Regions from separate parts of the Luteibacter sp. TLI7-4A genome, predicted to be linked through region 3. Evidence: predicted binding sites of a transcription regulator. Region 3 holds the regulator's gene; each other region holds the start of a gene.
The links. The regulator sigma-54, encoded in region 3, starts transcription at its own class of promoters, with help from an activator protein. The targets are predictions, from matches to a motif close to TGGCACGNGCNTTGC.
Positions count from the first base shown of each region.

Region 1: the regulator sigma-54 is predicted to act here: its motif matches at 1,653-1,667, upstream of glnA (type I glutamate--ammonia ligase).
Region 2: the regulator sigma-54 is predicted to act here: its motif matches at 1,623-1,637, upstream of ACR9Y6_RS10120 (flagellar basal body-associated FliL family protein).

Region 1 is NZ_JBPGWO010000001.1:3,352,392-3,355,667, forward strand. It holds gene ACR9Y6_RS14750 (DMT family transporter) at 1-173, shown strand, start outside; gene glnA (type I glutamate--ammonia ligase) at 204-1,616, opposite strand; gene acpA (acid phosphatase) at 1,910-3,276, shown strand, end outside.
Region 2 is NZ_JBPGWO010000001.1:2,299,973-2,303,248, reverse strand. It holds gene fliJ (flagellar export protein FliJ) at 1-404, shown strand, start outside; gene ACR9Y6_RS10125 (flagellar hook-length control protein FliK) at 410-1,507, shown strand; gene ACR9Y6_RS10120 (flagellar basal body-associated FliL family protein) at 1,711-2,202, shown strand; gene fliM (flagellar motor switch protein FliM) at 2,219-3,235, shown strand.
Region 3 is NZ_JBPGWO010000001.1:2,495,926-2,499,201, reverse strand. It holds gene hprK (HPr(Ser) kinase/phosphatase) at 1-653, opposite strand, end outside; gene hpf (ribosome hibernation-promoting factor, HPF/YfiA family) at 869-1,219, opposite strand; gene ACR9Y6_RS11035 (RNA polymerase factor sigma-54) at 1,338-2,819, opposite strand; gene lptB (LPS export ABC transporter ATP-binding protein) at 2,919-3,276, opposite strand, start outside.

The DNA.
Region 1 (3,276 bases), 860 kb from region 3:
TGATCTACGGCTTTCTCTGGGAGTGGCGCTTGCCCACGGCGTTGGAACTGGCGGCGCTGGTCCTGGTGGTCATGAGCGTCGTCTCGTGCCTCGCGGCCCATCACAGGCCCGCGGACGTTCGACGGTATCCGAATCGATCGATTCAAGCGCTCCCGCGAGACGGGAGCGCTTGACGATCGATCAACGCGATATCGATCGCAGGATCAGATCGCGTAGTACATCTGGAACTCGAGCGGGTGCGTGCTCGCGCGATAACGCGTCACTTCCTGCATCTTCAGCGCGATGTAGCCATCGATGAAGTCGTCGGTGAACACGCCACCGGCCTTCAGGAAGTCGCGATCCTTGTCGAGGGCGACGAGCGCCTCGTCGAGGCTGGCGCAGACCTGCGGGATCTTCTTCTCTTCTTCCGGCGGCAGGTCGTAGAGATCCTTGTCGGCCGGCGCGCCCGGGTCGATCTTGTTCAGGATGCCGTCGAGGCCAGCCATCATCAGCACGGTGAAGGTCAGGTAGCCCGACTGCATCGGATCCGGGAAACGGATCTCGATACGACGCCCCTTCGGGCTCGACACGTACGGAATACGGCAGGAAGCCGAGCGGTTGCGTGCCGAGTAGGCCAGCATCACCGGAGCCTCGAAGCCCGGGACCAGGCGCTTGTAACTGTTCGTGGTGGAGTTGGCGAAGGCATTGATCGCCTTGGCATGCTTGAAGATGCCGCCGATATACCACAGCGCCGTCTGCGAGAGGCCACCGTAGAGGTCGCCCGCGAACAGGTTCTCGCCGTTCTTCGACAGCGACTGGTGCACGTGCATGCCCGAGCCGTTGTCGCCGACGATCGGCTTCGGCATGAAGGTGACGGTCTTGCCGGCCTGGTGGGCGACGTTCTTGATGACGTACTTCATCGTCATCAGTTCGTCGGCCTTCTTCACCAGGGTGTTGAAGCGGGTGCCGATCTCGCACTGGCCGGCGTTGGCCACTTCGTGGTGGTGCACTTCGACCACCTGGCCCAGCGACTCCAGCACCTTGCACATGTCGGCGCGCAGGTCACCCAGGCTGTCCACGGGGCTGACCGGGAAATAGCCGCCCTTCACGCCCGGGCGATGGCCGGTATTGGTACCGTCGTACTTGTAGCGCGAGGACCAGGCGGCTTCTTCCGAGCCGATCTCGTAGAACACGCGGCCCATGTCGTTCTGCCAGCGCACCGAGTCGAAGATGAAGAACTCGGGCTCCGGGCCGAAGAACGCCGTGTCGGCGATGCCGGTGGACTTAAGGAAGGCTTCGGCGCGCTTGGCGATGGAACGCGGATCGCGGCCGTAGGCCTGCATGGTGCTCGGTTCGAGCACATCGCAATGCATGATCAGCTGCTTGTGGGCGCTGAACGGGTCGAGGTGCGCCGTTTCCGGGTCCGGCATGAGGACCATGTCCGACTCGTTGATGCCCTTCCAGCCGGCGATCGACGAACCGTCGAACATCTTGCCGTCTTCGAAGGTGCCCTCGTCGATGGCATGGGCAGGGAACGTGACATGGTGGTGCTTGCCGAGGATGTCGGCGAAGCGCAGGTCGACGAACTCGATTTCCTCGTCCTGGATCAGGTTCAGCACTTTGGAAGCGGCGGACATACAAACCTCGAATGGGTATGGGGCGGAGTGCGTTTAGCAATCGCTATGCCAGCGTTTCCGCCATCGACGGACCGGCCTGGGACAAGCCCCGGCATCATAGAACGGGCGCGGGCCCCGTGTGCAAATGCACCAGATTGGTGCGTCTACTGTCCCAATGCACCGTTCTGGCCGCCTTTCAGCGTTTTTCGCGACGACCGGCCCTCATCGTTTACCCTGCGTCGCGGCTTGGGCCGCTTCCCATCACGCTGCTTCCCATCCCCAGGCGGCGGCGCATCTTCATTTCGGGTAATGGCATGACGAACGAACACGATGACGACACCCTCGACACCGGGCGACGCCGCCTGCTCGGGGGCATGGCCACCACGGGCGCGTTGCTTGCGCTGGGTGGGCTGCAGGAGGCCGTCGCCGACGGCAGGACTCCCACGGCACGGCCCGGTGGAAAGGACCTGGATGCCCTCCTCGACAAGCACATCCAGACCGTCGTGGTGATCTATGCGGAGAACCGCAGTTTCAACAACCTGTTCGGCGACTTCCCGGGCTTGCAGCAACCACTGAGCGCGGTGCCCCAGGAGCGGTACATCCAACGCGATCGCGACGGAACCGTCTTCAAGACGCTTCCGCCGATCTGGGGTGGCATGGTGCCCCATGAACAGGTCGTCGATCACAAGAGCTACAAGATCGTCGAGAAAGATATCGCCGGCTTGCCCAATGCACCCTGGGCCTTGCATACGGGCGACGGCACGCCGCTGCCGCATGGCCTGGTCACGCGCGACCTCGTGCATGCCTTCTACAACAACCAGCTGCAGATCAACGGCGGCAAGAACGACGGCTTCGTGGCCTGGGGCGACAACGGCGCGCTCACCATGGGCTACTACGCCAGCACGCCGGTGCACCTGCGCCTCTGGCGCCTCGCCGAGCAGTTCACCCTCTGCGACAACTTCTTCATGGGCGCGTTCGGCGGCTCCTTCCTCAACCACCAGTACCTCGTGGCCGCGCAGCCGCCTTTCTATCCCGATGCCGACAAGAGTCCCGCACAGTTCAACATCGCGGTGACCGAAAGCGGCGACCCCAAGGATCACCGCCTGAAGATGGCCGAGGATTCGCCGGCCAGCGCCATGCAGGGCAAACCGAAGTTCGCACACCACAATTCGCTGACGCCGGATTTCTGGGCCGTGAACACCATGGGTCCGCCCTACTCGCCCGGCTTCAACGTGGACCGCAAGAATCCCCTGCTGACCGATGCGACCAGTGCGAATACGCTGCCGCCGCAAACGCACAGGCACATCGGCGACCTGCTGTCGGACAAGGGTGTCGACTGGGCGTGGTACGCGGGTGGCTTCCAGGCCGCGCTCGATGGCAAGGGCGATGGAACGGATGGCGCCTTTCCGCAGACGCCGAACTTCCAGGCCCATCACCAGCCGTTGAATTACTTCGTTTCCCTCGCTCCTGGCAGCGAGGCGCGCAAGCGGCACCTGCGTGACGGCGGCTTGGGCGAGACATCCGCGACCAACCGCTTCCTTGCCGACGTGGACGCGGGCAAGCTACCGGCGGTGACGTTCTACAAGCCGCAAGGCAACCTCAACATGCACGCGGGTTACTCCGACGTGGAAGCGGGCGACCGTCACATCGCCAACGTGGTCCACCACCTGCGCAAGAGCGC
Region 2 (3,276 bases), 200 kb from region 3:
AGCGGGCCGAGGACGCCACGCGCGCACTGGCCGTGCAGCAGCACGCGCTCGCCGATGCGGAGCGCCAGTTGACGGAACTGCGTCGCTACAGGAACGAGTACGCCGAGATGCCCGATGGCATCGGCGTGAGCGCCTTGCTCAACCGGCAGCAATTCCTGCAGAAGATCGACATGGCCATCGTGCAGCAACTGGGTGAGGTGCAGCGCCGTGAACGCGCGCTCGAACGGGCGCGCCTGGATTGGACCGAGGCGCGTGGCCGTGCCAAGGCACTGGATTCGGTCACCACGAAATATCGCGAGCAGGAACGCAAGACGCAGGACCGCCGCGAGCAGGAACAGGCCGACGAACGCTCGCAATATCGACGCCAGCCACGTCCATCCACGCCGACCGATGTGAACGAGTAATCCGTATGAACAACGCCACGCTCACCCTCAACGTTTCCCGTCCCGCCGCCCCGGCCGTTCCACCGGCAGCCGGCCGTGACGCGGACGGTACGCCCCCGTCGAAGCGCTTCGATGCCGCGCTGGACGCCGCGCACGCCGGCGCGCGCGATTCGCACAAGCAGGCGAAGGAACCCGCGGCAAGTGACGATGCCGCACCGGTGGCGAAGGCCGCCACCGCGAAGGACGCCATGCGCGACACGGATGAACCGCCGGCGAAGAAGGACGACAAGCCCGCGGACGACGTGTCGATCGCCGCCACCATGCTGTCGCTGATCGGCGTGCCGCCGAAGGTGACCGACGTGGCGACGAAGGCGCTCGGTACGCTGAAGGATGGAGCGGCCGTCGCTGGCGAGGCGCTCGGTTCGGCCGCCGCATTGGCCGGTGCCTTGCCGGGAACGGAAGCGGCGATGGATGAAGCGGCCGCGCTGAAGGACGGCGCCCAGGCTCCGCTCGGTGCCGCCGCTCCGGCGGGCTCCTTCGGTGGCGGCGTGGCCGCCGCCATCGCCTCGCCGTTCGCTTCGCTGCTGGCGGCATCGGGCGATGCTCCGGCGGTGAAGGACGATGCTTCGCCGGGCTCCGATGCCGTCAGTCCCATGCCCCTCGCACATGCGCAAGGACTCGACCAGGGCGGCATGCCCGCCGTGCAGGTGCAGGCCACGCAGCAGGCCACCTCGCCGCAGTTCGCCCAGGAACTCGGCGAGCAGATCGCATGGATGGGCTCCGGTCAGGTCAAGGAGGCCCGGATCAAGCTTCACCCGGAAGAACTCGGCAGCATGGATGTACGTGTCAGCCTGGAGGGCGGCAAGGTCAACGTCGCGATCCTGGCGCAGCACCCGGCGGCGGTACACGCTGTCCAGCAGACACTGTCGCAGTTGGACAGCATGCTCGCCCATCACGGTCTTTCGCTGGGACAGGCCAATGTCGGCCAGCGCCAGGCGGAACACGGTGGCGAGAACGGGGGGCAGGGCACGGCGGGTCAGGCCAACGACACCGAGGCGATCGGTGTCGCCGCCACGGCGGTCACCTCGCGCGTTTCCCGCGGACTGGTCGATGAAGTCGCCTGACGCGCTGTCGACGTAAAGCCGACGAGCGTCAAATTGTCGACCTGATTATGAGGGGCGCCGCCCGGCGAATCGCACCACGGCGCCCTGTATCGGTTTGAAAGACGGCTCGTCCGGATGGCACGCCGTTTGCAACACCCGCATCATTGACGGTACGTCCCAGGGCGTCATCGTCACAGCATTCCGTATCGAGAGGTTTTTCACGCATGGCCGCAGCACCGAAAGAAGCCGAAGGGACTCCCAGCAAAAAGAAGAAGGGCAGCCTGCTCCTCATCGGCGCGCTCGTCGTCCTGGCCGCCGGTGGCGCCGGTGGCTGGTTCATGCTGAAAGGCGGCCATGGCAAGCCGGGTGAAGATGCCGCCGAGGCGGCCAGGTCGAAGCCGGCGGTCTATCTCCAGCTCGATCCCGCCTTCGTGGTCAACTTCCAGGACGAGGCGGCGCTGCGTTTCCTCCAGGTGGGCGTGAATGTGATGTCGCACGATCCGGAAGCGATCGCCGCCGCCAGGCAGGCCGACCCGGAGATCCGCAACGCGTTGCTGATGCTGTTCTCGGCCCAGGACATGAAGTCGCTGTCCGACGTGAAGGGCAAGCAGAAGCTCCAGGCCGCCGCACTGGCCGAGATCCAGCGCGTGCTGAAGGAAAAGATCGGGCGCCCGGGCGTGGACGCGGTCTATTTCACCAGCTTCATCATGCAGTGATGGGAACCTCGCGGCCATGACGGACATCCTTACCCAGGACGAAATCGATGCCCTCCTGGCGGGCGTGGAAGGCGGCGCGGTCGAGACCGAGGTCGATCTTCCGCCGCCCGGTGGCATCCTCGACTACGATTTCACCCAGCAGGATCGCATCGTCCGCGGTCGCCTGCCCACGCTGGAAATGGTCAACGACCGTTTCGCCCGCTACTTCCGCGCCAACCTGTTCAACGTGCTGCGCAAGTCGTGCGAAGTGTCGGTCCTTGGCGTGAGGATGACCAAGTTCAACGAGTACGTGCATTCGCTGGCGGTACCGAGCAACCTCAACCTCATTCGCATCAAGCCCCTGCGTGGCACCGCCCTGATGGTGTTCGAGCCGCGCCTGGTCTTCACCGTCATCGACAATTTCTTCGGCGGTGACGGCCGCTACCACGCCCGCATCGAGGGTCGCGACTTCACGCCGACCGAGAACCGGGTGATCCAGATCGTGCTCCAGGAGGCATTCGGCGCCATGGCCGAGGCCTGGGCACCGGTATTGAAGATGCACTTCGAGTTCCTGAATTCGGAGATCAACCCGCAGTTCGCCAATATCGTGAGCCCCACCGAGACGGTGGTGGTGTCGCGGTTCCATATCGAACTCGACGGCGGTGGCGGCGAAGTGCACCTGACCCTGCCGTATTCGATGGTCGAGCCGATTCGCGAGCTGCTCGACGCGGGCGTGCAGAGCGACCGCGCCGAACGCGACGACCGCTGGATCCAGAACCTGCACGAGGAACTCCTCGATGCGGAAGTGGAGGTCACCGCCATGCTGGCCGAGGCGCGCCTGACCATCGGCGACTTCCTGCACCTGCGCAAGGGCGACATCATTCCGATCAACCTGCCCGAGACGGCCACGGTGTTCGCCGAGGATGTACCCATCTTCCGTGGCCGCATGGCCAATTCCAGCGGCAACAAGGCGATCCAGTTCGAATCGCTGCTCCGCCGCACGGCCCCCCGTTCGACCACGGTCCCCACCCCGCCAACCACCGAACCGGCCTGACACCGTTGTGGGAGCCGCTTCAGCGGCAATCCGCCGGCAGG
Region 3 (3,276 bases):
ATCTCCCGGATGTTCAACACGCCCAGGCCGCGCACCTCCAGGAGGTCCTGCAGCAACTCGGGGCAGGCGCCGTCGATGACGTCGGGGGCGATGAGGGTGAATTCGGTGGCATCGTCGGCGACCAGGCGATGGCCTCGGCTGATCAGTTCCAGGGCCAGTTCGCTCTTGCCCGAGGCGGGCTCGCCGGTGATCAGCACGCCGATGGAGAAAACTTCCAGGAACACGCCGTGCAGGGTGACCCGTGGCGCCAGGGTACGGGCCAGGTGGTATTGCAGGTAGGTGAGCAGTTCATGGCCGCGCTTGGTGCTCTGCCACAGCGGCGTGTCCGTTTCCTCGGCCACCTCGCGCAGGTCGGCGGGGATGGACTGTTCCTTGGTGACGATCAGGGCGGCGGGCTGGTAGGCGGCGATCTTGTGGATGACTTCCCAGCGCTGGCGCGAATCGAGCCCGTCGAGGAAGTTGAGTTCCTCGGTACCGATGATCTGCACCTTGTTGGGGTAGATCACATTGAGGTAGCCGACCAGCGAGGGACGCCGGCTCTGCTTGGCGTTGGGCTCGAGCACGCGTGATTCCCCACGCATGCCGGCGGCCCAGCGCAAGGCCATGCGCTCGTGTACCCCGTCGAAGAGTTGTCTGGCGGTAAGCCGGTCCACGCTTTGGGTCCCTTGAAGAGAAAAGCCGGCACGCGGGCGGCCGGCTTGCTCGTATATTGTGCCACAAGGGTTGGGAGCGGCCGGCCGTGAGGGGGCTTGTTGTGCCTTTGAAGGTGGGAAGCGGCCTGGGCCGCGATGGGGCTTGCGGCAAGGCTGTTCGCGCGCCAGCGCGCTTTCCCACCCGCCAGCGCGCTTCCCACCCGGGGAATCGGACCTCAGCTGCTGGCGACGCGTCCGTCACGGACCTCGTGATTGTGGTGGTCTTTCAGTTTTTCCTTGTGCTTCTTCAGCTGGTCGGCCAGCTTGGCGATCATCGCGTCGATCGCCGTGTACATCGTGTCGTTCTTGTTGTCGTCTTCGAGGCGGGCAATACCGTCGGCGTGCAGGCGCGTACCCGCGCAATGCAGGGTGCCGCCGGCCTTGTGCTCGTTCTTGTCGACGGAAAGGACCACGTCGAGGGCTTTGATGTTGTCGAAAAGGCGTTCGAAGCGGCCGACTTGCTGTTCCACGCGCTCACGCAGGGCGGGGGTGATATGGATGTGCTGGCCGCTGATCTGGATTTGCATTGACGCCTCCTTCTTGCTGAGGGTGTCGCCTTGTGGCGACGAGATCGGAACGGCGAGGTGCCGTTCCTCTAGCCTTGAACCTATGGGACCGTAGACCTCCGATGGGGTTCCGTTCGCGTCAACTGGCGCGGACGCGTTCGCTGGAACTCGGGATGCGCATGGCTTCGCGGTACTTGGCCACCGTACGTCGTGCCACCTGAATACCGCGTCGATGCAGTTCCTCCGCCAGTGCCTGGTCGGACAGGGGCCGACGCGCGTCCTCGGCCATGATGAGCTTGCGCAGCATGGCCTGGATCGCGGTGGCGGACGCGGTGCCACCGTCCTCGGTGGCCACGCCGCTGGAGAAGAAATGTTTCAATTCGAAGGTGCCACGCGGCGTATGCATGTATTTGCGCGTGGTCACCCGGGAGATCGTGGACTCGTGCATGCCCACTTCCTCGGCCACTTCGCGCAATACCAGCGGGTGCATGGCCTCGGGGCCGTAGTCGAGGAACGCGCTTTGCCGACGGACGATCACATCGGCCACCTTCTGCAAGGTCTCGGCCCTGGACTGCAGGCTCTTGAGCAGCCAGCGTGCTTCCTGCAGCTGCCCCTTCATCCAGGTGGCGTCGTCGCCTCGGGCCCGCGCGATGAGGTTGCAATAGTGCTGGTTGAGACCCAGCCGGGGCTGGGAGTCGGGATTGAGGCTGACCTGCCAGCGCCCGTTCTCGCGTCGGGCGTAGACGTCGGGTGCCACGTATTCGACGGGCGTGGCATCCAGCGCGGCGCCGGGACGGGGGTCGAGGCTGCGTATGAGGCTCGCCGCGGCGGCCACGTGGGCCTCGGGTGCCTTGAGCCGACGGGCGATCTTGGCGGTGTCGTTGCGCGCCAGCAGTTCCAGTTCCTCGTTCACGATGCGGATCGCGAGTTCGCGATGCGGGGTGTCGAGCGAGAACTGGGAAAGCTGGCAGAACAGGCAGTCGCGCAGGTCGAGGCTGGCGATACCCGTGGGATCGAAACGTTGCACGCGCTGGCGAACGGCCTCGATCTCCCCGGCGGTCGCATGCAACTCGGCGGGCAAGGCGGCTTCCACCGCTTCCACGCCGTCATGCAGGTAACCGTCCTCATCGAGCGCGTGGATGATCGCGGTGGCGATGGCGTGGTCGCGGGGCGAGAACTGCGACAGGTTGAGCTGCCACTCCAGGTGTTGCTGGAGGCTTTCCGGCGCGGCGTTCTGCGGCTCGAAACCATCCTCGTCGAGACCGCCGCTGCGGGAAGATGCACCGGCGTAGTCGCCGGCCTCGCCGTGGAACCGGTCATCGTCCCATTCCGGCGCGAGTTCCTCCGACGGCGTGACGGTGGATTCCTCGTCCTCCTTCGACGCCTTGACCGGGATGTCTTCTCGCGAGGGGAATTCCGGAGCCTCATAGCCGTCTTCCGCGGCCGGCTCCGTTTCGGACTCGGCGTCTTCCGCGAACTCGAGCAAGGGGTTGCTTTCCGCGATCTGGCGGAGTTCGGCCTCGAGCTCAAGCTGTGACAGTTGCAGAAGGCGGATGGCCTGCTGCAACTGCGGCGTCAGCGTGAGCTGCTGATGGAGGCGAAACTGGAGTCCGGGTTTCATGCCTGCGACGCTTGGGGTTCCCGATCCATCGTAACCCCTTACGGGCCCCGCAAACCAGCGGCGCGCGGAGACGGCTTCGCGAAGGGAAGACGGGCGCCGTCAGATTCGGAATTCACGGCCCAGATACACTTCCCGTACCTTTTCATCGGCGAGGATGTGCTGAGGCGTGCCGCGGGAAAGTACCTCTCCGTCGTTCAGGATGTACGCGCGGTCACAGATGCCGAGGGTCTCGCGCACATTGTGATCGGTGATCAGCACGCCGATCCCGCGCTCCTTCAGGTGGCGGACGATGCGCTGGATCTCGCCCACCGAGATGGGATCGACGCCCGCGAACGGTTCGTCGAGCAGCATGTAGCGGGGACGCGCGGCGAGGGCGCGGGCGATCTCCACGCGGCGGCGTTCGCCGCCGGACAGGCTGATGCCTTTTTGCTCGGCGATATGCGAGATCTTCAACTCG